Regions from separate parts of the Butyrivibrio sp. XB500-5 genome, predicted to be linked through region 2. Evidence: riboswitches for the same ligand, from Rfam matches in the RefSeq annotation. Region 2 holds a riboswitch; the other holds the start of a gene.

Region 1 (14,878 bases), on a different contig from region 2:
GAAGAAACCTTGCCCGGAGCTCTCTGTGTGGACTCGTTCGGATTGAGAATGGGTTTGCTTCCTTCCGCAGCCGCAGCTGCACTCGCGCCGCTTGTTGCAGCACCCGAATTAAAAGAATTTTGATAATTGTAAGCGTTATATCCGCTTCCTACAGCACCGATCAAACTCATAGGCACCTCTTTTCACTCTGTTGACACGTCAAATCCGACGTCTTTTAACATGTCATCAAAGCTTTCGCCGTTCATACGCTCCGACATGATGTTCACCTGTTTTCTGGCCTCAGGATCGGTAAGAACCATGTGAAAGCTCTTAACCAGAACAAAATATCCGAGGAAAATGGCGAAAATACCGAATAATATACCTCTTTTTGCCTGCGGAAGCAGCTTAGCTGCGGTTCCCTTGGACAAAAGAGCCAGAACAACCGCCACGCCTCCCATGATAATGCCGGTGTACGCGAATAAACAAAACGGAATCGCGAGCAGTCCGGTAAACATGGCGAAAGTGGCAAGACTCACATGTTTATCAAGCTGGTTGTGGGTCTTGTTGTAGTTGAAGTTGTTTATATAGTAATTGTCTTCCCCGTTATCTCCCATAATACGTCCTTAAAAACAATAGTTTGTTAACATAAATTCTATAATAAAACGCACTTTTTTACAATGTTTCGGAAGGCTCGGAGTCTTGAAAACAGCACGCTACGATTGGTATAATAAGGGAGTGTGTGGCTGTTTATAAAAAATTCAGCGAAAATTTCGGCGCATTTAATCGCGGATTTGGGGAAAGCCACGAGTACTTTATAGTTTTTTGTGAGGTAGGTATGGATATTGTTTTAAAAATTAAGGAAGAGCTTAATGTAGAAAAATGGCAGGTAGAAGCTGCAATAAAGCTTATTGATGAGGGAAATACGATTCCCTTCATTTCACGATACAGAAAGGAGGTTACGGGCTCCCTTAACGACGAGCAGCTTCGTAATCTTGATGAGAGACTTAAGTATTTAAGAGGACTTGAGGAGAGAAGAGAGCAGGTTCTTGCATCCATCGAGGAGCAGGGCAAGATGACCGACGAGCTCAGAGCCAAGATTGTTGCGGCTGAGACCATGGTTGCGATCGAGGATCTCTATCTTCCTTACAGACCAAAGAGAAAGACAAGAGCAAGCGTTGCAAGAGAGAAGGGACTTGAAGGACTGTCCGACATCATCCTTGCACAGGAAACGAATAGGACTCTTGAAGAAGAGGCTGAAAGCTTCGTTGATGCAGAGAAAGGTGTCGAAACGGTTGGCGACGCCATTCAAGGCGCGATGGACATTATCGCCGAGGATGTTTCCGACAACGCGGACTATCGTACATATATAAGAGAAGCTACTATGGAGCACGGACTCCTTACAAGTAAGGCCAAGGATGAGAAGGCTGAGAGCGTTTACGAGATGTACTACGGCTACGAAGAGCCCATCAGCAAGGTGCTCGGACACAGAATCCTTGCGCTCAACAGAGGCGAGGCGGAGAAGTTCCTTGTTGTTAAGATTGAGGCTCCCGAGGAGCAGATTCTCAGATTTCTTGAGACCAAGCTTATCAAGAACGAGAACCCTGCAACTACAGATGTGTTAAAAGAGATCGCGCAGGATGCGTACGAAAGACTTATTGCGCCTGCGATTGAGCGTGATATCAGAAACGAGCTTACGGAAAAAGCCGAGGACGGCGCCATAACCGTATTTGGTAAGAACTTAACTCAGCTTCTCATGGCACCTCCTATCGTAGGAAAGACCGTACTTGGATGGGACCCTGCGTTCAGAACGGGATGTAAGCTTGCTATCGTTGATGCTACGGGTAAGGTCCTTGATACCAAGGTTATATATCCCACAGCACCTCAGAACAAGGTTGAAGAAGCCAAAGCTGAGCTTAAAAAGCTCATTGATAAATATGATGTTGATCTTATTTCTGTCGGAAACGGAACTGCTTCAAGAGAGTCAGAGCAGGTAATCGTAGAGCTGATAAAAGAGCTCTCTAAGCCCGTTCAGTACGTTATCGTTAATGAGGCCGGTGCATCCGTTTATTCCGCAAGTAAGCTCGCAACCGAGGAATTCCCTCAGTTTGACGTCGGACAAAGAAGTGCGGCTTCTATAGCAAGAAGACTTCAGGATCCTCTTGCTGAGCTTGTTAAGATCGATCCCAAGTCAATCGGTGTCGGTCAGTACCAGCATGACATGAACCAGAAGAAGCTCGGCGAGACCCTTGAAGGTGTCGTTGAGGACTGCGTTAACAAGGTCGGAGTAGACCTTAATACTGCGTCCGCTCCCCTTCTTCAGTATATTTCCGGAATTTCCAAAGTGATTGCCAAGAACATCGTTGATTACAGAGAAGAAAACGGTAAGTTCAAGAACAGAGGAGAACTGTTAAACGTTCCCAAGCTCGGGCCCAAGGCGTATGAGCAGTGCGCGGGATTCCTTAGGATCGCTGACGGTGACAATCCGCTTGATGCCACCAGCGTTCATCCCGAGTCATATGATGCTACTTTGAAGCTCATGGACAAGCTCGGAATAACATTTGACGATGTGCGCGCAGCGCAGAAGAACGCAGCCAAGGCAGTTCTTGAAAAGCCCGCAGCCCGCGCTGAGAAGCCTGCACCCAAGAAAAAGCCTAAGCAGGTAGTTATCAGAAATACCAATACCGCTATGGGAGCGGCTCTCGCAGCTGCTCTTGCAGGAAGTGATCTGGCGGTTGTTGATGATGCGGCTTCAAGCAGTGGAAATCATGGTGGCAAGGGATCCAATGGCGGAAATGCCGGCGCTAAGGGAAACGGCGCGGAACTCGGAAGCGCGCAGAGCGCCGGTGGAAGCATAGCCGGAGCCTCGGCGGTATCTCTTTCACACAAGATTACAGAGAACGAGAAAAAGAAATTATCAGAGGAGCTTGGAATCGGTGAGATCACTCTTACAGATATCCTTAGCGAGCTTGAGAAACCGTCAAGAGATCCTCGTGAGAATATGCCCGCACCTATTCTTAGAAGTGATGTCCTTGACATGAAGGACTTAAAGCCCGGAATGGTGCTTAAAGGAACAGTTCGTAACGTTATCGACTTTGGTTGCTTCGTTGATATCGGAGTTCACCAGGACGGACTTGTTCATATTTCTCATATAACAGACAGATATATCAAGCATCCGCTTGAAGCAGTGAGTGTTGGCGACATCGTAGACGTTCAGGTTCTTGATGTTGAAGTGGATAAAAAGAGAATCTCTCTTACCATGAAGATCGGCGATCCCGCCCGCGTTGCGGCAGAAGCCGAAGCCAAGAGAGCGGCACGCGGCGCAGCCGAGGCTGCAAGATCTGCAGAGAGAAAGGCAAGAGAGGAAGAAGCCAAGGCTGCCAAGAAAGCAGCAAGAGCCGCTTCTCCCGTAAAGAGAACCATGACAAAGAGTGCAAGCAGCGCAGCTAAGACGGCGACCGGCGCGGCCAAGACTGCGGCTTCAAGTTCCGCAAGCGCGACAAAGAGCACAGCCGTAACGACGACAGCAAGCGCATCGAAGCCCGCTTCAAGCACGGCTACCGCGACAGCTGGCGGAGCAGCGCCTGCAAAGAAGTTCAAGAAGAAGGGCATCGTTATATTTAAAGGCAACGCGAACGATTGATGCTTAACAATAATTAGTAAGTACACAGCAAGAACTGGCGTGAATGCCTAGGGGTATTTTTGTATAATAGACATATATTTTAAGTCATAATGTCAGCGCCCGGTGGGGGTGCTTGTATATTTAATTTAGGAGGGTACACATGCTTTATATTGGAGTAGATTTGGGAACATCATCCGTTAAGCTCGTGCTTATGGATGAGACAGGTAAGATTCACGGAACAACATCAAGGGAGTACAAGCTTTACTTCCCTCAGCCCGGTTGGTCAGAGCAGGAGCCTGCTGACTGGTACAACGAGGCAATCGCAGGACTTAAGGATCTCCTTAAGGATGTTGATAAATCACAGGTCAAGGGTATCAGCTTCGGTGGACAGATGCACGGCCTTGTAATTCTTGATGAGAATGACAACGTTATCCGTCCCGCAATTCTTTGGAACGACGGAAGAACACAGAAGCAGGTTGATTATCTCAACAACGAGATCGGAAAAGAGACTCTTTCCAAATACACTGCAAACATCGCGTTCGCAGGCTTCACAGCACCCAAGATCCTTTGGGTAAAAGAGAACGAACCCGAGAACTTCAAGAAGATCAAGAAGATAATGCTTCCTAAGGATTATCTTGCTTATAAGTTATCAGGAACATTCTGCACAGATTATTCTGATGCTTCCGGAATGCTTCTTTTGGACGTACAGAACAGAAAGTGGTCCAAAGAGATGTGTGATATCTGCGGAATCACAGAGGATATGCTTCCTCAGCTCTTTGACAGCTTTGAAAAGGTTGGTCAGCTTAAGGCTGAGCTTGCTTCAGAGCTTGGACTTAGCACAGACGTTGTTATCGCAGCAGGCGCCGGCGACAATGCGGCAGCAGCTGTAGGTACCGGAACAGTTGGAAACAACAAGTGCAATATTTCACTTGGAACCAGCGGAACAATCTTCATGTCATCCGACAGCTTTGCGGTAGACAGCAACAACGCTCTTCATTCATTCGATCATGCTGACGGACATTTCCATCTCATGGGATGCATGCTCAGCGCAGCAAGCTGCAACAAGTGGTGGATGGATGAGATCCTCAAGACCAAGGATTATGCAGATGAGCAGAAGGGAATCGAGAAGCTTGGTGAGAACCACGTATTCTTCCTTCCTTACCTCATGGGTGAGAGATCTCCTTGGAACAATCCTAACGCACGTGCGACCTTCACAGGTATCACGATGGATACAACAAGAGAGGATATGACACAGGCGGTTCTTGAAGGTGTTGCATTCGCTACAAGAGATATGTACGAAGTAGCTAAGAGCATCGGCGTAGCTCCCAAGAGAACAATGATCTGCGGCGGCGGTGCAAAGAGCCCTCTTTGGAGAAAGATGATCGCCAACATCCTCAACGTAGAAGTTGATGTTCCTTCATGTGAGGAAGGCCCCGGAATGGGCGGCGCAATGCTTGCTATGGTAGCTTGCGGAGCATACAAGACAGTAGAGGAAGCGGCAGCAGCAATCGTTAAGGTGGACAAGACAGAGAAGCCCGATCCCGAGCTTGTAGCTAAGTACGAGGCAAGATATCAGCAGTTCAAGAATATCTACCCTGCACTTGCAGATACTTTTGATAAGATTATTTGATGAGTGATATAATCAAACCACCACACGTGATGTATGGTGGTTTTTTTATTGTACGAGCTCTTAGAATAATAAAAGATTATTAGAAAGAATATATGAATAGACGGAACATTTTTTTGACAATACTAATATGCATATCATGCCTTGCAGGTTGTAGTTTTCAAGCATCTGACGCTGGCGGCCAAACGGCAGATATATCAGGTGACTCCGCCGCATCCGCGCGAGCTGCATCGGTGGAGGTCGCTTCGGCCGAAGCATCACTGGCATCGTCGCCAAAAGAAGATTCTACGACTTTGCAGAAAGAGCAATCTTCTGATGTGACCCTACTCATGGTTGGAGACATTCTTCTTCATGAGCCTGTTCAGCGCGTGGCTAAGGATGCCGAGGGCAATTACAACTATGACTTTATTTTCGAGCACGTTAAGCCTGAGATGCAAGCGGCTGATGTAGCCATTGTAAATCAGGAAGTTATCATTGGCGGTAAGGAGCTTGGTGTGTCCGGATATCCGATGTTTAATGCGCCGTATGAAGCCGGCGATGCGCTTGTGGCAGCGGGAGTTGATGTGGTTTGTCATGCGACGAATCACTCGCTTGATATGGGCAAAAAAGGCATCATCAACTGCTACGAATTCTGGAAGCAGCGCTATCCGCAGATAAAAGTTGTCGGGCTTAACGGCTTTGAGTATGAATATGAAAATATAGATATCATCGAGAAAAACGGCATTAAGATCGCGATCCTTAATTATTCCTACGGAACCAACGGAATAGCTTTTCCCAAGGATATGCCTCATGCTGTAGATATGCTTGAAAAAGATAAGGTGGAAAAAGACCTTAAGTATGCGGAAGAAAATGCTGATTTCACGCTTGTGATACCGCACTGGGGAACAGAGTACAATCTTGGAACCGATGCGTATCAGGACTACTGGACAGGTATTTTCAGAGAAGGCGGAGCGGATCTCGTTATAGGCGCGCATCCTCATGTTATTGAACCTGTAGAGATGATTGAGGATGAGAACACTGGGATAACCAATAATCACGGCGGCGGAGACATGCTTGTTTATTACTCGCTCGGAAACTTCGTGAGCTGGACATCGTCGACGGGTAAAGGCGTTTCAAACAGAAGCGTCGGAGGAATGGCCAAGGTTACGATTACCAAGAATGCATCCGGCGAAGCGGTCATCAAAGATCACGAGGTTGAAGCGGTTGTGTGTCACGAGAGCAGCAAGGAACACGGAGTTACCGTTTATCCGCTTTCGGAATATTCCGAGGACCTGGCAAAAGAGAATGAGATAAAACTTCAAGACAGCTCTTTTACCATGCAATATTGCGTAGATCTCTGCGATAAAGTGTGGGGGCATGACTGGAAATAATACAGACGCCCGAAGTGATAATTTTTTCTTATTAGGTACTTTAGAAAAAGATTATCAAAAGAACTATTGCTTTTATTAATCTTATAATGTATTATCATAAACGAATCTAATCCAAACGATAGATTCCATAATTATATACGAAGTTCTCTTATTCAGAGTGGTGGAGGTACATAGGACCTATGAAGCCACGGCAACCCCTCGATATGAGGAAGGTGCCAACCTGAGCGTGCAATTCCGATTACGGACTACGAGCAATAAGAGGATCTGAAAATCAATCAGTTCCGCTTGTTTGTGCACGCAACAAGCGGTTTTTTCATGCGTTAGAGTGCGCGAGAAAGGAAACATAATGGATAAGTTTATTTTTACATCCGAATCAGTAACAGAGGGACATCCCGATAAGATCTGCGATAACATTTCAGACGCGATCCTTGATGCTTGCATGGCAGAGGATCCTATGAGCCGTGTAGCTTGCGAGACAGCAACTTGTACAGGTTTCGTTCTCATCACAGGTGAGATCACAACCAAGGCTCACGTTGATTACGCTAAGATCGCAAGAGAGACAATCAAAGAGATCGGATACGACGATTCAGCTAAGGGCTTCGACGGCAACACATGTGCTGTTCTTGTAGCTCTTGACCAGCAATCAGCTGATATCGCTATGGGTGTTGATAAGGCGCTCGAGGCAAGAGAGAATCAGATGACAGATGAGCAGCTTGAGGCAATCGGTGCCGGCGACCAGGGTATGATGTTCGGTTATGCTACAAACGAGACAGAAGAGTACATGCCTTACGCTATCAGCCTTGCTCATAAGCTTACAAAGAAGCTCACAGAGGTTAGAAAGAACGGAACTCTTGCTTACCTCAGAGCAGACGGTAAGAGCCAGGTTTCTGTTGAGTATGATGAGAACGGAAAGCCTTTCCGTCTTGAAGCTATCGTAATCTCAACTCAGCATGATGAGAAGGTTACACAGGAGCAGATCCACGAAGATATCAGAAAGTACGTTATCGACGCTATCGTTGATCCTAAGATGGTTGATGCAAACACAAAGATCTTCATCAATCCTACAGGACGTTTCGTAATCGGCGGACCTCAGGGTGACGCAGGACTTACAGGACGTAAGATCATCGTTGACACATACGGCGGAGCAGCTCGTCACGGCGGCGGAGCATTCTCAGGTAAGGATTGCACCAAGGTTGACCGTTCAGCAGCTTACGCAGCAAGATACGTTGCTAAGAACATCGTTGCAGCAGGTCTTGCAGACAAGGCTGAGATCCAGCTTTCATACGCTATCGGTGTAGCACAGCCTACATCAATTCTTGTAGATACATTCGGAACAGGTAAGGTTTCTGATGAGAAGCTTACAGAGGCAGTTCGTAAGGTATTTGACCTTCGTCCCGCTGGTATCATCAAGATGCTCGACCTTCGTCGTCCTATCTACAAGGGAACAGCAGCTTACGGCCACTTCGGACGTAACGACCTTAACCTTCCTTGGGAGCAGACCAACAAGGTTGACGAGCTCAAGGCCGCTGTACAGTAATGCGGAATGCATCAGCTAAAGCTCATCACTAATTGATTTACGGTAAGTAAAAATAACGGCATTGAGAGAAAGAATAAATCTCTCAATGCCGTTTTTGGTTGCACAAGACCAGCAAGCGAATGGATGTGCGTGCTTTTTCGGTGGTTGTGTGGCATTTGCCAGACATGTATTTTTGCAAGAAAAGCAGGTTTACGTGTCGATTAACGGTATTGCGCATATTTTGGTGATCAGAGATCAGACTACTTGCACATTTTCTTTTCCAAAAGCATCTGAAAGCTTGGGCAGCAGGACATCGTCAGCCTTTACGTTGTAGCCTCTTCCAAGCTTTTTGATCTGCTTGGTGTCTTTGAGATATATAGCAATCTCGTCGCGTCCTTCATTGCCCTTGATTAGTTCATTAAGCACCGGCATGCCTTGTTCATAGGCTGCCATGTTATCGAATCTGATCCAAAGCGTTCTTGGAACTTCATCAAAAAGAGTAATCTTTGATGCGATAAGCTTGGCGTCGCGGTCGTCTTCAACTGATATGCGGCCCTCGATAAATACCTTTGCATCGGCGTTAAGCCTTGCTGCGTTGGCTTCGTAAGTCTTTGGGAAGACGATTACTTCAACTGTTCCGACAAGATCTTCAAGAGTGATGAATGCCATAACCTGATCGTTCTTGGTGTACTTGATCTTTTTATCACTGATGATTCCACCTATTGTGGCGGTCTCGTTATCTCTTACCTTAGGCTCTCCCGTTTCGTCATCAAGATAGAAGTCGGTGGTCTGATTGGTTGTTTTCTTTTTCCAAAGTCCGACATATTCCTCAAGAGGATGTCCCGAGATGTAGATTCCGAGCACCTCTTTCTCAAATTCAAGAAGGAGTTCGCGAGGGAATTCTCCGACGTTTGGAAGAGGAATCTCGTACTGTTTTTTATCGGATTCTCCGACTATATCAAAAAGAGATATCTGGCCGGCCATAGAGGCTTTGCCGCTTGAATGGATGTTGTCCATGATCTGCGAGTAGACGGTGATGAGCTGCTTTCTGGTTCCTTCGAAGCAGTCGAAAGCACCGGCTTTGATAAAGCTTTCGATGGCTCTTTTATTAACTTCACTGTCCTTACCCTGCATTCTTGTAAGGAAGTCGTTGATGTTCTTAAACGTTCCGCGCTGCTCTCTTTCTCTTACGATAGAAGCGATAACGGGACGACCGATGCCTTTGATTGCGGTAAGTGCGTAGCGGATAGCCTTCTTCTTGCCGGGAGCGGTTGTGGCAACTGCGCCGGAAGCTGAAGAATCATCGCCTTCCGCATTAATCTCCGCAACTGAGAATCCGTCGAATCCTTCGTTGATATCAGGCGGAAGCAGAGTGATGTTCATGTTCCTGCAACTTAAAATATAACCCGAAACTTTGCCCGGATTGTCTATTACGGAAGTCATGAGCGCTGCCATGAACTCAACGGGATAGTAGCACTTAAGCCAAGCGGTCTGAAGCGCGACAACGGCGTAGCAAGCGGCATGTGATTTGTTAAACGCATACTTAGCAAAGTCCATCATGGAATCGTAGATCGCGTTTGCAACATCTGCGGAGATGCCTTTTGATGCGCATCCCGGAACATTCTCTTCGGAGTTTCCGTTTACGAAGTTAGCTCTTTCTACTTCCATGACGTGCTGTTTCTTTTTACTCATCGCACGGCGAACAAGGTCGGCACGACCAAGCGTGTAGCCGCCGAGCTGCTGAACTATCTGCATAACCTGCTCCTGATAGACGATACAGCCGTAGGTAGGATTAAGTATCGGTTCAAGTTCGGGAGTTAAGTATGTGATGGAGCCAGCGTCATTTTTACCCTTGATATACTTCGGGATGAAATCCATCGGACCCGGACGATAAAGAGAAATTCCCGCGATGATGTCTTCAAGAGACTGCGGCTTAAGCTCTTTCATGAAGGCCTGCATACCGCCCGACTCAAGCTGGAATATACCGTCGCACTTGCCGCTTCCTATAAGGGCAAGAGTCTTGGGGTCGTTGTAATCGATTTTGTCTATGTCGATGAAATTGGGATCGCCCGGCTTAGCGCCGAGAGATTCGTTTGCAAATCTCGTTGCGTCTTTTATAACAGTAAGGGTACGAAGACCCAGGAAATCCATCTTAAGAAGTCCCAGTTCCTCGATGGTGGTCATCGTGAACTGAGTTGTGATATTACCTTCTGCGGAGCGTGAGAGGGGAACAAGATCCTCTGCAGGTGCGCTGCAGATAACAACTCCGGCCGCGTGAATCGAAGTGTGGCGCGGAAGTCCTTCAAGCTTTTTGCACATATCGATGAGCTTGTGAACAGTCGGATCACTTTCGTACTGACCGCGAAGTTCGGGATTGAGCTCCAGAGCTCGCTCAAGCGTGATGTTTAGCTCGTTCGGGACCATCTTGGAAATCTGGTCGCCGTAGCTGTAAGGAAGATCCATAACCCTTGCAACGTCGCGGATAACACCTTTTGCGGCAAGCGTACCGAAAGTTATGATCTGAACGACCTTATCGGCGCCGTATTTTTCAGTAACGTAATCAATAACGTCCTGTCTTCTCTCGTACTCAAAATCCACGTCTATATCGGGCATGGACACACGCTCGGGATTAAGGAAACGCTCAAAGAGAAGATCGTATTTAATAGGATCGATATTGGTGATATGCATACAATATGAGACGATACTGCCCGCAGCCGAGCCTCTTCCGGGGCCGACAGCGATGCCGTTTTCGCGGCAGTAATTTATATAGTCCCATACTATAAGGAAGTAATCTACGTAGCCCATACGCTTGATAACGCCAAGCTCGTAGTCGAGTTTCTTTTTCAAAGTTCCGTCGTCGTCGGGATATCTCTTATTAAGACCGTCTTCGCAGAGCTTGCACAGATATGTCCATGAATCATAGCCCTCGGGCACATCGAAGAGAGGGAGTTTGGTTACGCCAAACTCAATCTCAACATTGCATCTGTCCGCGATCTTTTGTGTATTATCAATAGCTTCCTGAGCATAAGGAAAAAGAGCTCTCATCTCGTCTTCGCTCTTGACGTAGTACTGACCGCCTTCGTAGCGCATACGGTCTTCATCATCCACTTTTTTACCTGTTTGAATGCAAAGAAGGAGATCGTGAGCCTCCGCGTCGTCTTCGTAGGTGTAGTGGCAGTCGTTGGTCGCAACAAGCGGAATATCAAGCTCCTGAGAAAGAGCCATGAGCGAACTGTTTACGGTACGCTGCGCAGGGATTCCGTGATCCTGAAGCTCCAAAAAGAAATTGCCGTGACCGAAGATAGAGTCAAGGCGCATAGCAGCTTCTTTTGCCGCGCCGCCGTCTCCTCTTAAGATATTCCTTGGAATCTCGCCCGCAAGACAAGCGCTGAGTGCGATGATGCCCTCGTGGTACTCTTCCAAAAGCTCCATATCGACACGGGGCTTATAGTAATAACCCTCAGTAAATCCGCGGCTTACGATGTGGGAGAGATTGGCGTATCCAACGTTATTTTCTGCCAAAAGAACGAGATGATAGTATCTGTCGTCAGTTCCCTTGGCCTCTTTATCAAATCTTGAGCCCGGAGCAACATAAACCTCACATCCAAGGATCGGATTGATACCTGCTTCCTTGCATGCTTTGTAGAAGTCAATGACACCGTACATAACGCCGTGATCCGTGATGGCTCCGGCGGTCATGCCAAGGTCTTTTAACCTTTTCACATATTCTTTTATCTTGTTGGAACCGTCTAAAAGGCTGTATTCCGTGTGGACATGAAGGTGTGTAAATGACATAAAATGCTCCGTTTAAAGGATGATCATTCCTTGCAGAAAGTTCTTTTGCCAAGGAATTGTGTTGCCAAGAAAAATTATAACATAAAACTTTTTATGAAATCGTTTTCTAATTGATTGCAATTTAATAAAATTTGCTCTAATATAGGAAAGGAGTATGTCTGAAAATTATCAATCAAGAGGTTTGATGATTTTAGGTTAAGTTAATTAGAATCGAGGAAATCAGTTATGGCAAAGGAAATCAAAACAATCGGTGTATTGACCAGCGGTGGCGATGCTCCCGGAATGAACGCTGCGATCAGAGCAGTTGTTCGTAAATGTCTCGCAAACGGACTTAAGGTAAAGGGTATCAAGAAGGGATATCAGGGTCTTCTTAACGAGGAGATCGAGGATATGGACAGAAGAAGCGTTGCTGATATTATTCAGCGAGGCGGAACAATCCTTGGAACAGCTCGTTGTATGGAATTCACAACTCCCGAAGGCCAGGCCAAGGGTGCAGAGATTTGCCGTAAGCATGGAATTGACGGTGTTATCGTTATAGGTGGTGACGGATCATACCGCGGAGCTCAGAAGCTTTCACAGCAGGGCATCAATACTGTAGGTATTCCCGGAACGATCGATCTTGATATTTCATGTACAGATTATACTATCGGTTTTGACACAGCCATCAACACAGCGATGAGCGCAATAGATAAGATTCGTGATACATCATCATCTCACGAGAGAGTTAGTATCGTAGAGGTTATGGGTCGTCACGCAGGATACATCGCACTTTGGTGTTCAATCGCCAACGGTGCTGACGACATCCTTCTTCCTGAGAAGTATGACTACAACGAGCAGCGTATTATCGACAACATCATCGATAACCGTAAGAAAGGTAAGACTCACCACATCATCGTTAATGCCGAGGGTATCGGACATTCAACATCAATGGCACGTCGTATCGAGGCTGCTACAGGTCTTGAGACAAGAGCTTCTATCCTCGGATACATGCAGCGTGGTGGTAGCCCGACATGTAAGGACCGTGTGTATGCTTCAATGATGGGATGCTACGCAGCTGACATCATCACAGCAGGCAAGACCAACAGAGTAGTTGGTTACCGCAACGGCCAGTTCGTTGATTACGATATCGACGAAGCTCTTGCAATGAAGAAGAACATCAACGAGTACATGTACGAGATCGCTCGTATTCTTTGATATAAGTGCCGCGCACATGCGTGCATGAACAAAATAACAATACAGACTTACAGCCCCTTATCGGATGATTCCGGTGAGGGGTTTTTAAGTGATCACGCGAATAGTATTTGTGCTATACTATTAATACTCGCCACGTTTGATCATGGCACTGCGCAGTAATGCGCTGATTTTGTTTTAAAGAGAGATTTCATATGATAACAAGCCTAAACAACGACCGTGTTCGCAAGGTCGTAAGTTATATAGAAAAAAATAAGGCAAGGCGCGAAGACGACGTATTCGTCATCGAAGGCATGAAGATGCTGAGGGAAGCGCCGGTACTTCAGGTGCGCGAAGTTTACGTTACCGAGAAGTTTGCGGATGAAGCTTCCGAGGACGACAAAGAGATTCTTTGGAGATACGGCGCCGAAACAGTCACAGCCGAAGTTATGAAGAAGATGGCTGCAACGCAGACACCGCAAGGCGTTCTCGCGGTTGTAAGTCAGTATCACTATACGCTTGAGGAAGTTCTTGAGGGTTATAATAAGGACATGGGCAGCGCACAGCCTCTTTTGCTCGTGCTTGAGAACATTCAGGATCCGGGGAACCTCGGTACTATGCTCAGAAGCTCAGAGGGCGCGGGAGTTACGGGCGTCATCTTGAGTAAGGGCTGCGCCGATATGTACAATCCCAAGGTTGTTCGCTCTACGATGGGGTCTATTTTCAGGATGCCTTTTATCTATGTGGAAGATCTTCCGAACATGGTAAAAGAGCTGGCACAGGCCGGAATTACTACCTACGCCGCTCACCTTAAAGGTAAAAAGAACTACGACGAATTTGATTATACTAAGCCTACCGCATTCCTTATCGGAAACGAAGGAAACGGTCTGACCAAAGAGACTGCCGATGCTGCAAGCGAATACGTACTCATCCCCATGAAGGGCGAAGTAGAGTCGATGAACGCAGCGACATCTTCAGCTATACTTACATTTGAAGCATCAAGACAGAGGAGGAGATGAAGACCATGACAATTGGATTTATCGGACTTGGAAACATGGCGAAAGCCATAATCGGAGGAATACTTGCAAAAGGACTTATGGGTCCCAACGAGATTATCGGAACCGCAGCAACTGAGGAGACATGCCTTAAGGTTGCCAACAAATACGGTATCCAGACACGCAGCTCCAACGAGGCTGTTGCTAAGGAAGCGGACATCATAATTCTTGCCGTTAAACCTCAGTATCTCAAGGTGGTTATCGCGGACATTATGGACAGCGTAGATGACAGCAAAGTTGTTGTCAGCATCGCAGCGGGCAAGACTATCCAGTGGCTTCAGAACGAATTCGAGAAGCCCGTTAAGCTCATCAGAGTTATGCCCAACACACCTGCGCTCGTACTTGAAGGCTGCTCTGCGGTTTGCAGAAACGACCTTGTGGGCGACGATGATTATCATTTTGTAAAAGAGCTTTTGGAGAGCTTTGGTAAGGCTTATACAGTTCCCGAATCACTTATGGATGTTGTTGTCGGCGTCAGCGGATCTTCACCCGCATATGTATTTCTTTTTATCGAAGCAATGGCAGATGCGGCTGTCGAAGGCGGAATGCCCAGAAAGCAGGCTTATGAATTTGCCGCGCAGTCGGTTCTTGGAAGTGCCAAGATGGTGCTTGAAACAGGCAAGCATCCCGGCGAGCTCAAAGACATGGTATGTTCACCTGCAGGTACAACAATAGAAGCTGTTCATGTTCTTGAAAATGAGGGCTTCAGAGGCGCAGTAATGGACGCTGTTCAGGCTTGTATAGAGA
Region 2 (14,878 bases):
AGGTCCTTGATATCTGCTTCATGGATAACGCCAAGACCGTTTGCTTTCCTGGCATACTGATTAAGGTTGTTGGAACACATGCGGATAAGATATACCATCTCTTTAATATCCGTGGTATCAACTCTTACGCAGTAGCCATCAAGCAGCATCTTACGCATGTACTTACTCATGTTTGTGATACCGGCTTCTTCCATCTTGGCTTTCATGCGGGTCAGCTCATCATCTGACAATCTCACCGAGATCTTGTTTGTGCGATTTTGCAACTTTCACCACCTCAGCTTTTTTCTCTATGAGTTTTTCATACTCCTTGGCTTTCTTAATGGTAGTCTCAGCTGGTGCATCCTCTGGCATGTTATTGATAATGCCGTCGAAGTTATTGTCGTTACCTTCTATGGCATCCTCTACTGCCTTTAGATGGTTCTTTTTTGAAAAGATCGTATGCTCCTCTAATATATTTTCTTCTACCTTTGAAAGCTCTTCTTCCTTGGCTAATCTTTTTTCAGCAATATCGAGTCCATCCATAAACGCCTCCTACATCTGCTTGTATTCATCAAGCTTCTTTAGAACAGATGGCTTTTTCACCTGCTCTTTTACCATGGTATCCATTTTTTTACTAAATGCCTGAAAGCGGCGAACTGCCGCCTCCTTATCAAATATCATCTGCTCCATTACTCTTCCTCCTTCTCATCTTCTTCAGGGATATCAATATAATCATCAGCATAGGCGCTGTCAGGATCTTCGCCGCTTTTCTTTTTCTTGAAGCTCTCAGAATTACTGTAGAAATAAAATCCTGCTACGCCTGCAAGACCAAGGACTATGATCAGTCCAAGGATAGGATTGGGCCCTGACTTTTTGACAGGCTCTTCCGGTTCGGGCTCTACAGGGGTAGGCTCTACAACGGGTTCTACAGGAGTTTCAACCTTACTTCCAAGGGAAGCTTCCAGTGCCTCTTTATCCTCATCGCTTAGAACATCCAGAAGGTCTCTTTCATCTACCTGATTGAGGAAATGGACGTTATTAACTCCCGTATTGTTATCGCGGTCTACGATGATATAAAAGATATTTCCGTTCCTGGTAGTTACTGTCAAAAACTCCTTGCTGTGATTGTCGCTGCTTACTATGTCATCAACAAGGGTCATGTTTCCTTCAGGTGTAAGGGGAGTGGGATCTTCTTCCTCTTCATCAATTACTGTGGTATCTACGTTGTCAGGGACGTTGGCACTTACTGTAAGGGGCATAGCGCAGGTCATAAGTGCAACAGATATGGCAAGGAGCCTTAGTTTATTCTTCATCTTCTGTAACCTCCTCTAAATCGTTTATATGAGATGCAGGGACTGTGTCTGCACCCTCTTTTATTATTTCCTCTACCGGCATATCTCCCGGTATGTGACTTTTGGAATAGGCAATGAGTCTTGATAACTGTTCCGGGGACAGGTCTGCTGCTTTTACCATCTCATGGATGGTTGTCTTTTCTTCTTCGGAAACCTTCTTTTCAAGAGCTTTGACCTTGGCATCCCATTCAGCTCTTTTACCTCTTGCCTTTTCAAGCTCTTGTTTGTACTTTTCTAACCTTTCAAGCATGTTTCTCTCCTTTTACGGCAATCTACCAAAACAATAAAAATGTTCTTTCCAGTAACGTGTGTTTATGGACGTGTACTGTATTGGATTTCCGCAGTGAAGCATCATTCCGTTACCTACGTAGATGCCAACGTGACTTGCTCCGTTGGTAGCGTAGGTTCCTTGGAAGAATATGAGATCTCCAGGTCGTGCCTCTCCAGGTGAAACCACAGTGCACATGTTTTTAAGGCCGTTGGCTGTCGTCCTGCCAACATTCCAGCCGCTGTGGTTCAGAACCCAGCAGACAAATCCGCTACAGTCAAAGCCGCTTGAAGGGCTTGAACCTCCCCATACATAGGCTCGTCCCAGGTACTTCTCACCTTCTGCTATCATGGCTGCGAATCTCTCATTGGACATTGCATCTGTGGCAGGGTGATAATCGTCAGGATCTTCATAATCTGCGTAGACATCATCAAAGAGATAGGACTTATTGCCCTGAGTAGCAAGAAGGACTTCATACCTTGCCATGTCATCCTCGCTAAGACCTTTGGATTCAATGACTGCTCCAAGGCTCTTATTAACAAGAGTTACTGTGAGGATCTTGACCTGATAGTATTCTGTCGTTTCATACTCGATTTCTTCTTCCGTTACTGACCCGTCGCCGTTTGTAACACGTACTGTTTCTGTTTTAGTGACAGTGCGGGATCTTGTTTCTATGCGGCTACTGTAGGAAAGGTCGTACTGCTCGTTGAAAAGGTCTTTTACCACGTTCTTCATCTGCTTGCGCTTATAGTCCTCGTACTTGACTGTGAGGTAGGATGCAAGCTCATACGGGTTATGGCCTATCTCATCAAGGTTGTATTCGTACTCATCAAACTCAGGGAAGTCTTCTTCCGTTCTTTCTATGGTCTTTTGCAGCTCTTTTTCCAGCTTCACATAATCAGCATCTACGCCGGTTATATCCTCGTCGTAGGCTGTATATGTGGCTGAAAGTGTCGTATCTCCCATACTGGATATCATCACTTCAAAGCCGCTTATAAGAAAGTGCATCAGGTAGAAGCACAGGAGCGCAACCACAATTAAAATAAGCACCACAGGGTGCTCTTTGATCAGATCTACTATGCGTCTTATTGTCTCCTTAGCAGCATCCCTGGCGCCTTCTGCTGCTTCTTTCATCTTGTCGGAGAAGCTCTTTACATAAGGGTTGTCGGTATCCTTCTTGTAATAACCTTTCCTTATCTGCTGGCGCTGATAATGCTTTTGCATCTCGCGGCTTGTTTCTCCAGCTGCTTTTGCGCCTTCTTCAAGGGCCTGTCCGCCAATGTTTTCATCCTGGTTAAAGCTCACGATTATACTCCTTTCTGCCAGGCAGCAACCTCCTTTGGCTTAGTGGTCATGATCTTGTAAAGTTCAAGGTCTTCAGGGAACTGATCCTTAAATGGCAAAATAAGGCTTCCGAATACAAGAAGTCCTTCGCCCTGCTCAGCTTTTTCAACATAGGAAAGCTGATACTTACTGATGCCTAGCTTTTTGGCAAGGATTGCTCTGTCTCCCGGTGCCTGATTGAGCATGTAGATAAATTCGCAGTTCTCGAAAATGTTCTCGACCTCTGATGACTCCAGAAGGTCTTTTACGTTCTGAGTTATGGCTGTGGGTATGCCGCCCCACTTACGGAAACGCTTATAAATCTCTGCGCTGTAGCTGGCTGTCTGCTTATCACGAAGGAGCAGGTGGAACTCGTCCATGTAGTAGCGGGTAGCCTTACCAACGCTTCTGTTTGCGGTAACGCGGCCCCAGACCTGATCCTGAACTATGAGCATACCTAGCTTTTTGAGCTGCTTACCAAGATCCTTGATGTCATAGCAGACGATTCTGTTATTGATATCTACGTTGGTATGGTTGTTGAAAACATTTAGGGAACCAAATACATAGATTTCAAGGGCTGTTGCCACTTCTGTAGCTTCTTTTTCTTCCTGATCCATAAGTGCGTTGTAGAGGTCAGCAAGGATTGGCATGTTCTCCGGTATAGGTTCCTTGAAGTACTTCTCGTAGATCTTATGGATGCAGCGGTCGATAACGGTCTTCTCCACAGGACCGAGACCTCCCTTGCCATCCATGATGAGCTCAAAGAGGGATAAGATAAACTCAGCCTTCAGGGATACCGGATCGTCGCCATCTGAATAGTTCTCGTTGATATCCATAGGATTGATGTACTGCTTGGATTTCTGACTGATATGAATAACCTGACCGTTGAACTTCTTAACCAGTGCCGAGTACTCCTGCTCAGGGTCACAGATCATGATGTCATCATCTGTGGAGAGAATTACGTTACTCATTTCTCTCTTTGCTGAGAATGACTTACCAAAGCCAGGCTTACCAAGGATCATGCCGTTAGGGTTAGAGAGGCTCTTTCTGTCTGCCATGATGATGTTCTGAGATAAGGCGTTAAGGCCGTAGTAAAGAGCTTCTTCGCCTGTCTGCATGAGTTCCTGGGTTGTAAATGGAATGAAGATGCCTACAGAGCTTGTGGTAAGGCTTCTGTCTACGTTGATCCAGTCCTTGGCAAGTGGAAGGCAGGTCATTAGGGCCTGTTCCTGGCGATAGTCCAGCTTGAAGGTGTCGCAGTTAAACTGCTGGGCCATGCTTGATGATTGCAGATAGTTGTTCTTAAGCTCTATCTGGGAGCCTGCGGTGTTCATGATAAGGAATGTCATCTTGAACATTCGCTCGTTCTGATCCTGCAAGTCCTGAAGGAATGAGTTTGCGTCTTTTCCATAGGTCACAAGGTCTCCCGGGATCAGATCCATGTCATAGCCGGAACGAACAGCCTTTTTCTGCTCGTCGATCTTGGTAGAATCGATGCTGGTTATAGTTCTTTTTACCCTCTTGATAGCGTCGTTCTGGTTGATGGACTGCAGGTGGATGCTGATGACCTGAGATGAATCTGAGTTTTGAAGCTCCATAAGGAATCTGTCTTCCATGGTTGGTGCATCATAGGAAAAGGCTGAAATTGTCGCATACCTTGTCTTGGTGCGTATGGTGTTCTTGGTTGGGTATTTCAGCGGGTCGTTTGTTTCGCCGCCAAGGCGCTGTATCTCCCTGATAAGGTCGATACGCTCTTTTCCATTAAGGGGCTTTGCTTTTACATCGAGCTTTTTGAAGTTATTTAGGATGTCGCTTTCTATGGCTCTTAGTCTTGGCTTGGCATCCTTGATGGACTTTGCGTTTATGCCAAAGGTAATGTACTTGGATTTCTCAAGGCCGTTGTTACCTTTTTCAAGCTGCCTGTTTAGCATCTCTGAATACTCAGCCCTTACATCATCAAAGCCATCGTCTCTTTCCTTGATACGGATTGTCTCGTAGAACTTGGCTTCATCCTTGGTTACGTTCACAAAGGTAAGCTCAAAGGAAACTGAGCTGTCGAAGAAGTTAAGGAACTTCCTCCAATTGTCAAAAATAGCCTGCTGATCCTCATCGGTAGCAAGCTTGTAATTGATATCTGAAAAGCTCATGGTCTTCGAATAGAAGTTTTCATCTGCTCTGCAGATACCGTTCTTAAACATCTGCCATGAATACTTATCCTCATCGGGGTTTCTTTTTCTCTTTTTCCAATCAATAGCGTGTTGAATTATGCGCTCTATGCTCTCCCCATTTTTCTCATACATGGCCATGAAAAACATTGGCATCATGACAGCCATCATGATAAATGTGGCGCAGCTTACGTTTTCAGATACGCTTTTAACAAGAAAAAAGGTGGGAAGTCCAATCATTCCGGCGAGCGAAAAGCATAGGAGCTGCCTTTTGGTGAGATTGAATGCCACCTTCTCTTTTACCCTGGATAAATCTCTTGGCACATTTACTCTTATTGCCATAATCATCCTTCCTTATTGTGCTGAAAAAATTCTCTTGGATAAGGTGCCTGTCTTGAACAGAGCAAACACTAGCAGAATGTTGTAACCCATGATTCCCCACAAAGAGCCTACGACATCATCTGAGATTGTGACGTTCTGGATCAGCACGGCATAGATACCTACGCATATGAGAATAAGGAATCCCTGAAAGCCAAGGGCTACAAGGCTCTTTACGTAGTTCTGTCCCACCATGCTCTGCTCCTTGTTGCCAAAGGTTGAAAATGGAAGCGGCGCAAGGCTGATCATGAGATAAATCTCAATCATTCGGCCATAGATAACGAGGAATACCATCATGGACATGATCTTGATTCCGATGTTTATGAGGAAGATCTCTCCAAACATTGAAAGAAGTCCTCCGATGTCCATTGCTTCTAAGGTCTCGCGTAGGGTCTCAAGTTGCGATCCGTTTACTGCGGTGGAACTTTGGATAATGCCTCCGCTGTTGGTGATGACATTCCCTGCAACGTCAAATATCGCCATTGTGATATCAAAGCAGTTTGTGATGAGCATTACTGCTATACAGGTCTTGAATATCCATTTGAAGAATATCCAGGTTTCAAAGTTTGCCAGATTGTTGTGGGCGATGACCAGCTGTATCAGCTCGTAGCAGGCAATGAACGTCAGGACCATTCCTGCTATTGGCATGATCGCGTTATTGGATACCTGCTTCATCAGGTCGAATACGCCCGGCGTAAAACTCGCCGGGCTCGTAGCTACATCGCTTGCTACCTGTCCAACCTGATCGTTGATACTGTCAAACATGCCTTCAAGCAGCACCATCAGCGCATCAACAATCCATCCCTTAATCCAAGAGGTCATCTGCTCGAAAATTCTTTCCATGTGATGATCTCCTTAACTTGGTTGTAGTTTGCGGGCGGTTCTGAGCTGGCAACTTGTTCTTGCCAGCTCGGGGAGGTCAGACTGTGCAATTGTTCTTGCACGGTCTGGGCTCCTACTGCCCGTAAACGCGGTTCTTAGAACAATCCTGCGAGAAGAGGAATGAGCTGTGTGCCGAGAAGACATACTCCACCGCCAGCCATGAGCTGCTTCATTCCCTGTGACTTTGCGCCCGGATTGTCGTTGCCATACCCCTCAAGGAGGTTAACAACGCCCCATGCTCCAAGACCTGCACCAAGTGCGACTACGAGTGTTTCAAGTACCTGAATTGAACTCTGGAAAAATTCCATACTGTTACCTTTTCGGTTCCTCGCAAGCCTCCTTCTCACCTTCATTATTAAATCCTTGATCCGACTAAATACCTTCATTCGTCATACCTTCATCCGGAAGCGCGAGCCTCCGAATTTCCCTTTCTTTTAAAATGTGATTGATAGTTTCGTGCCCCATCACTGCGCATATGATTTTGGGCATAGAAATAGACCAGCACTGTCTGGGCGTCCCCAGGGTACTGGTCTATGTAAGAATTCAAAACGTTATGATCCACCATTCGCATGCAATTTCAGCTGGTAGTTTTTTTTCACTAAAATCAAATCTTAATTCGCTTTCTATAAACTTGTCCTTCATGTCATCATATATTTTTTCCATTGAAGTATACTGGCTATACCACTCATCTTCCATAATTTTACAAGCCACATCATGGCACCATTCTTCGTAAGTTGGATTTTTAGAAAAATACTCTTTTCTGGACTTTTCTGCTTGTTCTTTAAGAATAGGTATTTGAGCCATATAATCATCATATGCTCTCTGGTCTTCCTCAGTGTAGATTGAGAAAGTAAATCCACTGTATTTCTTAAAAATCTCATAGATTTTCTTAAACTCATCGATGTGTATTGCATGATTTCCAACAACAGCGCTCAAACTAACTCCAGCCATTCCCCATGTGTATACTTTTGAATTGATATTTACATAAATTGCATTATCAACATTCCCATGGCCAAAGTACTCTGCTTTAAAACCTTCAGATTTTAGCCAAACAATAAACGGGTCATCATCTTTATGATGCAATTCTTTGTCATAAATATAGAATGTCGCTGCGCCTTCCTTAAGTTTCCTTTCATTACTCATATTCTCTTCTCCTTATCTACTATAAAGAGGGCAGCTAAAGACATCTTTCCCGTTGGAAATCCAACAAAAAAGACCCATCGTCTCGATGAGTCCTAACTACGAAATAGTCCACACCCATCGATCAAGCTTTGGCACCTTACCACCAATATTTGTGGCAGGTTGTCGTGCGGTCATAGGGCTTGTCCCTCGCGCACTCTTCATAGGTTTCTTATTTGTCTTGAATATAACATCATGCAATGTCAAATTCAATATGGTATGGATATTGTTTACAAAGATTTTACCCTTTGTTTTTAATAGACCAGCACTTTCTTGGCACCATAAGTACTGGCCTATGTAATATATAATCAGGTATCAAGCAATACTTTCTAAAATCGATTCCATATAATCAAGAAAAGCTATCGCTTCCTTTAAAATCCCTTCAAAATCCGATTTTTTATCAGTGTCTGATAATCCAAATTTCTCTGATATTTTTATATATCCCTTACCTTTTCTATGTCCTGTACCTGCAGATCTTAGTTCCTGTAAATCTCTTAAAAATGAAATATGCTTTTCAAAGCCATTACAATTCTTATTTCGCAACCATTCTTCCAATTTTGAAATTCCTTTCATGCCATCTTGAAGAGTAATATCTTTTCCTATTTTTTTCTCATTTAATGAATCTACCAGGGTCTTATTTAATGCTAGTACCTGCTGATCAAACTCTTCCTGACTTTGACTTAGTGGAATCCTTATATTTTCGAGATTATATTCATCTCCGTCAGCTAAAGGATTGAAAAGCGGCCAGTCAAGCTCTTTTTCCCACTTATCATTTAGAGACTTATATTTATTTCTAAACTTTACATCAGCAATCTCTGGTGATGATGCTACATTCATAAAATCTCTCATAAAACTTGATTTACTTATTTTTTCGTCTGTCAGAACATTATAACTTTTCCAATGATCCTGCTCGCATTCCGGCAAATCTCTCCCCAAATCTCCCAAATATACCATTACATAATCCTTATGGTCTACATCAATGCTCAGCCCCCACAAATAACCACATGATAAATATCCATCTTTAATCGTAAATCTTGAAGGTTCTGACATATACTTGTGTAATACATCTTTCTTAAAAAAGACAGGTGTTAAATAATGTGGTGCTGTCGGATTCCCTCCAAAGTAATTTCCAAGTTTGTCAGGATTCGAATTAAAAGTAATTGGTTCACCGTACTCATCTGAACCAATTATATAATCAACATATTTTCTTTCTTTTTCAAAAGGCCAGTAACCACATGTTTTTTTGTCTCGTGGCATAAATACTTTTTTACCAAGCAAACGACTAAAAGACTTCCTTGGGAAAGATAGTTCTCCACCATTAATAGAATAAAATATATTTTTTTCTTTGATATCTTTACCATAAAACTCTTTTAACCCATTTTCTTCTAGACTACCTTTCACTTCAAAACGTATATCAAAGAAAAGAACTAATGCCATCTGTTTTGCTGCAATATATCGCATAAGATAATTCAATTTGATAAAAACTGCATTCCCTTCGATTCTTACAGCCTGATCACATTGTCCATCTTCTTTTATAGAATAGTAAGACTTATCATTTTCTTCATAATAAAGGTTATTGATAAGTCTAAATTCCTCTGCCACTTCTATAGTGGATGGTTTAATCCCATAATAGTCTCGTTCATATAATAAAGCTTCCTTACCTTCATCCTCGTTGCAATTTTTATAATACTGTGAATCATCACCTTCGTCATATAGAAAGCCTGGATAACCAATTCTATTATCAATATCCCATCCAACATCACGAAATACAGTATCTACCTTATCCACTTTAACTAATCCGCACCAAAAAGTAGCATCTGCATGATTAATAATTTTTTTACCAGATACCTGTATCCATTGCCCCTTCCCCAATTCATTTCTTACTATTTTTTCGTTCTCTTTTTGAAAATATAACTCTTCCAATTCACCCATTTAGCATATATCCTCCAGCAGATAATCCATCTAGCAAAGATGCAGTAAATAAGCACCTCCCCGCACATTTTATTATATCTTATTTCATGTAAGAAGAGGTGCATAAAATGATTTAAAGCCTCATCACATCAAACATCTCTCCACTTTTCACCTTGAAAGTCTGATGCACAAACTTCTCAATATCGAGCTTATTCCTGTCATCATACTCGCCAGTCTCCTTATACAGTGGGTGCTGGGTTATATCATATTTGTCCGACAAAAATGGTCGTACACCGCGAAGCTGCAAGATGCACTTGTCGCCATCCATGACTGCAAGCTCGTCTATTGTCATGAGATCCTTGCCGCTCTTTTGGTAGTTCATGGAGTATGAAGGATTGTTGCCGCGGCTTTCGCCTGTGGAATACATATCGATAGTCTCTTTTCCCAGAGCCTGAGACAGGTCTTTTAACGTGGTAGGCTCTGTGCCGCCAAGAAAGATCTGTGAATCCATATTGCCGATTATGGTATCGGCGTTGTCCTTATAGATTGCCTTAAGCTGGGACTTAGCCTGAAGGAAGAGACATGCGCTGATCTCACGACTTCGGATGGTGGCTACAAGCTTCTCCAGATTAGGAATCTGGCCGATATTGGCTGTCTCATCGATAAGGCAGCGCACATGAACCGGAAGTCTTCCCTTATAGACGTTGTAGGCTTTATCGCACAGCAGGTTGAAAAGCTGGCTATAAATCATGGATATCAGGAAGTTGAAGGTCGGGTCCGTATCACTCATTACAAGAAAAAGAGCTGTCTTCCTATCTCCCAGGGTATCGAGCTCAAGCTCATCATACATGGTGATCTCTCGCACCTGATCAAGATCAAATGGCGCAAGGCGGGCACCACAGCTGACAAGGATGGACTTAGCTGTTTTCCCGGCTGCCAGCTTGTACTTCTTGTACTGTCTTACCGCAAAGTGCTTGGGATTCTTTTTCTCAAGCTCATTAAACATCATATCTACCGGATTCTCGTAGTCTTCGTCATCTTCTCTGACTTCCGATGCGTTCAGGAACTCAAGGAGGGTGTTAAAGTTCTGCTCTTCTTCGGGAGCTTCATAATGGATATATCCAATGAGTGCGCAGTACAAAAGAGTCTCGGCTTTTTGCCAGAACTCATCCCCTGCCTTGCCATCGCCTTTTGTATTTGCGATAAGGGTGTTCACAAGCTTTAGGATGTCATTATCGCAGCGGATGTAGGCAAATGGATTGTAGTGCATGCTCTTACCAAAATTGATGGTGTTGAAGATTTTCACCTTATATCCATGATGGAGCAGGGTCTTGCCTGTATTGATGACCACATCTCCCTTAGGATCAGTTACTACATAGCTTGAATGCATCTGCAAAAGGTTAGGAATTAAAAAGAACCTGGTCTTACCTGAACCAGATCCTCCTGTTACCAATACATTTTTATTTCTTGCATACTTTGGACTTTTAGGGCGACTGTTCATCATGAGCCGCTCTGTCTGTGTAAGGATGATATTATCCTTAAAATTGGGAGCCATAAAGGGCTCTATATCCTGCGCATTTCCCCATCTGGCAGTTCCATACTCTGCACCGTGGCGGTATTTCTTGGCGTTTTTCCCTTTGATAAAAACTACTATCTTAAGGACTGCTCCGCAGATAATACCTATGATAAGGTCAAAGGGAACAAGGCTTGGCATGGGATTAGAGAATGCAATAGGTATGGTCTTTGCCAGCGCCGCTACCTCATTAACTGCATCCACTGTCTGGGACAGCCTCCAAGCCTCTCCTAAGTTTGTCGCAAGTATTCCTACCAGCAGATAAGGGATATTCAGCAGGATGAAGCGTTTTTGTTTCTTAGTCATCGCGTCATCTCCTGTGCTCTGTTTCTGTTCTTCATTGGCTGGTTCTTGGCAATATCAATGAAGTGCTTCAGCTTGGCTATTACGCTCGGCCTTGTTTTGATCTTCATCATCTTCTTGCTGTATTCATTGACTACTGCCTCCATGGCATCTGTATCTCTTGCTTTGAAAAAAGCTGTGTAGACGGCTGGCTTTTCACTCTTGTCCTTCATGATGGCGAAATCAACGCCGTACTTCTTGGCTATCTTTTCAAAATCTCTGATGCCTGCATCTCCAACAACCATGCTGCTAACGCCCTGATTCTGCTTAACAAGCTCATCAATGGACTGTTTGCCCTGGATGTGCTCGTCTATGGATGCGAGGTTTCTATTAGCACGGTGTCTTAGATATGCTCTGATTGCAGATACTATAGCTCTGGCTGTGAGCCTTGTTCCTGAAATGGCAAGTCTCACGGTTTTCTCTTCTATCTCTTCCTGCATGTGATCACCTCCTTACAGGCTCATCTCCCTGTTACGTTTCTTCTGCCATTGATCAAGAAGCTTAATGATGGTATCCTCCATCTGCTTTGGCGTATATGACTTAGGGAAATATTTCTTAAGGGTGTCGTGTTTTAAAGTTACACGGTCTACATCTGTTTTCTTCTCTTCAGAAAGAATGATGTTCATTCCTTCCTGTGAGATCTCATTATTCTGAGCAAGCTTCTTGATGCGCTGTGCCTGTTCAAGTGATGGAACTGCCTGAGCATAGTCCATGGCTGATAACAGTTCTTTTTGCTGCTTATCATCGAGAAACGAAAGTGTTACTCCGGTATTTAAGCCGATGACCTTTTCATCTACCATGTCGAGGAGTTCGGGGATGAGGTTGGTAAGTGAAATATATCGTCTTACCTGATTCTTACTCTCTCCAACTTGTTGTCCCAATATTTCTGCTGATTCTAACTTCCGCCCAACTTGGGTGGAAGTTATTCCTGCCTCTAAATCAGATCTTCGTCCCTGTCTCTTCATCGCATCCAGCTTCATCTTATAAGCAAAGGCTCTCTCACTTGGAAGGATTTCCTCTCTCTGAAGATTGCTATCGACCATGAGTATTGTGGCTGCATCATCATCAAGTTCCCTTACGATGCAAGGAAGTGTTTCAAGCCCTGCTATCTCACAGGCATGATGTCTTCGATGTCCTGACAGGATCTCATAGCCTCCTTTTCCATCCGGTCTGCAAATAGCTGGCGTCAGTACGCCAAACTCCCTGATGGACTCAACTGTCTTTTCCATCTCCTCATCATCTCTGACTTTAAAAGGATGATACTTAAATGGATGAAGCTGTGATAAGGGAATCTCTACTACCTGATCAGCTGTGACTTCCGCAGCCTTGTTATCACCAAAGATATCATCGTAGCTGCTCAGCTGAATGTTTGAGCGCTCTTTCTTCATTCTTTAGCACCTCCTTTGTCAGATTCTTGTAGGCTTCTGCCACTTTACCCTTTGGATCATGCGCAAAGATGCTCTTGCCTTCTGCACTTATCTCAGCCGCCCTCACTGAATGAGGAATCTCAGTGCTATAGACCTTGAGCTTGCTTCCATAGGTATCACGAATAAGGTTGCTGATATCCCTGGCATAATTGGTTCGGTTATCCACCATAGTCAACAAAATGCCATCGATTTTTAACTTAGGATTGATCTGCCTGCGTACCTTATTCACAGTCTGAAGAAGCTGCTCAAGGCCCTTAGCTGATAAATACTGAGCCTGCACCGGGATCACCAGCTTATCTGCCGCTGCCAGTGCATTAACTGTCAGCATTCCAAGGGAAGGCATGCAGTCGATCAGGACGTAATCATAATTGTTCTTCACAGAGTCGATGTACTCTTTTAACACCTTTTCCCTGCTCATGACATTTACAAGGGACACTTCCATGCCTGATAGAGCTATGTTTGCCGGCATGAGGTCGACACCTTCAGGATGATGAAGAATCCCTTCACCTTGCTCTATAGGCTGTTCCTGCAATACCTTTGCCATGATATCTGCTATTGTGACCGGAAGATCATCTGCTCTTGGATGCCCAAGGCTTATGGTAAGTGAGCCCTGCGGGTCCATATCCACAAGCAGTACCTTCTTTCCTTCAGATGCAAGACCAATTCCAAGATTCTCGGTACTCTGCGTCTTTCCTGTTCCGCCCTTTTGATTTACAAGGGCTATTACTGTTGGTTTACTCATCGTTTCCTCCTTATATCAAGCCATGCGCCATGTCGTGATTAACCATAGACTTGTAATGTGCATCCATGGTAAGCGGTGCGTTATACAAAACTGCTATCAGGTACTGGCGCATATTTGTGATCTCGGTGGTGTTCTTACTTAGCCGCTCCAAGACATACTCGATATGCAAACTATTTAGTTTTAAAAACTGGCTCTTAACCAGATTTATTGGTTTCTGCTCTCTGCCAACTAGTATCTTTTCCCTGGAAGAGACGACAACGTCAAGGATGATAGCTGCTATCTCATCAAGGAAGTCTGCCTCGTGTGGATACCGCTCTTTTAAGATATCCAGAGAGATGTTTTCTTCAATCAGCCTTCGATACTGCTCTGTTTCATCCATCTCTTCGCTTCTGTTCTGTTCGGTACAGGAACCGCTGCCAGAATAGATACGCAATGGCCTTGAAGCGAAGGGAACAGAATCAGTATCACTAAAATCAGTATTATTATGCTCAGTATTATTTGACTGTGCTTTGGACAATTCTTGAATTTCCCTTTGGACAACTCCTGAATTGTCTTTTTGACAATTCTTGAATTTTCCTTCCGGTTCAGTTGCAAAGTTCTTTACATAGATAAGATTGGGCCTGCTAAGTCCCTGACGTTTCTTTTCAATAAGACCGCATTCTTCAAGCTCTTTCATAATGGCTACAGCTTTTTTGCTACCGCAGTTAAGGCTCGTCTGAACCTCATCAATGGTGTAGACGATAAAGACTCTCCTCTTTTCATCAAGCCAACCGTTTTCAGCAGACAGGCACATGCGGTCCAGGAGAAGTCCGTACAAAAGCTTCGATTCCGCAGATAGCCGTTTAAAGCGTTCCTCTGTGAAAAGAGCTTTAGGAACCCTCATAAATGAAAAAAGATCGGATTCCCGACCGTAAAAATAATCAAACGTCATGCCGCTTCCTCTTTTCTTTCATCTCTTCTATGATCTTACGGGTGCACCAGCCAATGCATGGCTGATGCTTTCCGTAAGGGCAACCATCGCAAGCAGAGGGCTTCTTACTTGCTTTTCTTTTCATTACAAGGCTTCCCCTCCTCTGGCACGTGGACGAGGGATAGAATCATGAGAAATGGTCTCACGCTTTTTTCCATCAAGCTTATCAATGACTGATTCACGCTGCTTTGATGCCATGCGCTCCTCGTATTTTTCTGCAAGCTCAAATACCTTGTCCTTGGAATCGTAGTGGTAAACGCTGTCCGTAAGGAGATCTTCAGGCGCTACCTGGGTCTCATTTACCTCTTTTACCATGCCTTCAAGATTGCTGCGGTCAATGGTTCCGTCGTCTCTTACAAGGAGAACCTCATGAATCGATGAAGGCAA

What was found. Region 2 has a riboswitch for S-adenosylmethionine ahead of D6856_RS02605 (hypothetical protein). Riboswitches for the same ligand answer to the same signal wherever they lie in the genome.
Region 1: another riboswitch for S-adenosylmethionine. It lies ahead of metK (methionine adenosyltransferase); the one in region 2 lies ahead of D6856_RS02605 (hypothetical protein).

What each region holds. Positions count from the first base shown of each region.
Region 1 covers NZ_RAIS01000008.1:57,846-72,723, reverse strand. Annotated here, with positions in the region: gene D6856_RS13595 (hypothetical protein) at 1-170, opposite strand, end outside; gene D6856_RS13590 (hypothetical protein) at 183-593, opposite strand; gene D6856_RS13585 (Tex family protein) at 815-3,619, shown strand; gene xylB (xylulokinase) at 3,759-5,228, shown strand; gene D6856_RS15225 (hypothetical protein) at 5,386-5,556, opposite strand; gene D6856_RS13575 (CapA family protein) at 5,555-6,595, shown strand; SAM riboswitch class I at 6,741-6,856, shown strand; gene metK (methionine adenosyltransferase) at 6,942-8,132, shown strand; gene D6856_RS13565 (DNA polymerase III subunit alpha) at 8,367-11,906, opposite strand; gene pfkA (6-phosphofructokinase) at 12,132-13,100, shown strand; gene D6856_RS13555 (TrmH family RNA methyltransferase) at 13,292-14,095, shown strand; gene proC (pyrroline-5-carboxylate reductase) at 14,101-14,878, shown strand, end outside.
Region 2 covers NZ_RAIS01000001.1:564,911-579,788, forward strand. Annotated here, with positions in the region: gene D6856_RS02565 (plasmid mobilization protein) at 1-263, opposite strand, end outside; gene D6856_RS02570 (DUF4316 domain-containing protein) at 220-522, opposite strand; gene D6856_RS15125 (hypothetical protein) at 532-669, opposite strand; gene D6856_RS02575 (CD1107 family mobile element protein) at 669-1,292, opposite strand; gene D6856_RS02580 (DUF4315 family protein) at 1,282-1,581, opposite strand; gene D6856_RS02585 (C40 family peptidase) at 1,594-2,904, opposite strand; gene D6856_RS02590 (VirB4-like conjugal transfer ATPase, CD1110 family) at 2,907-5,429, opposite strand; gene D6856_RS02595 (VirB6/TrbL-like conjugal transfer protein, CD1112 family) at 5,442-6,308, opposite strand; gene D6856_RS02600 (Maff2 family mobile element protein) at 6,443-6,655, opposite strand; gene D6856_RS02605 (hypothetical protein) at 6,891-7,490, opposite strand; SAM riboswitch class I at 7,602-7,696, opposite strand; gene D6856_RS02610 (hypothetical protein) at 7,842-9,458, opposite strand; gene D6856_RS02615 (VirD4-like conjugal transfer protein, CD1115 family) at 9,571-11,316, opposite strand; gene D6856_RS02620 (PcfB family protein) at 11,313-11,792, opposite strand; gene D6856_RS02625 (ParB/RepB/Spo0J family partition protein) at 11,805-12,740, opposite strand; gene D6856_RS02630 (ParA family protein) at 12,697-13,521, opposite strand; gene D6856_RS02635 (DUF6017 domain-containing protein) at 13,532-14,452, opposite strand; gene D6856_RS15425 (hypothetical protein) at 14,442-14,576, opposite strand; gene D6856_RS02640 (DUF5688 family protein) at 14,576-14,878, opposite strand, start outside.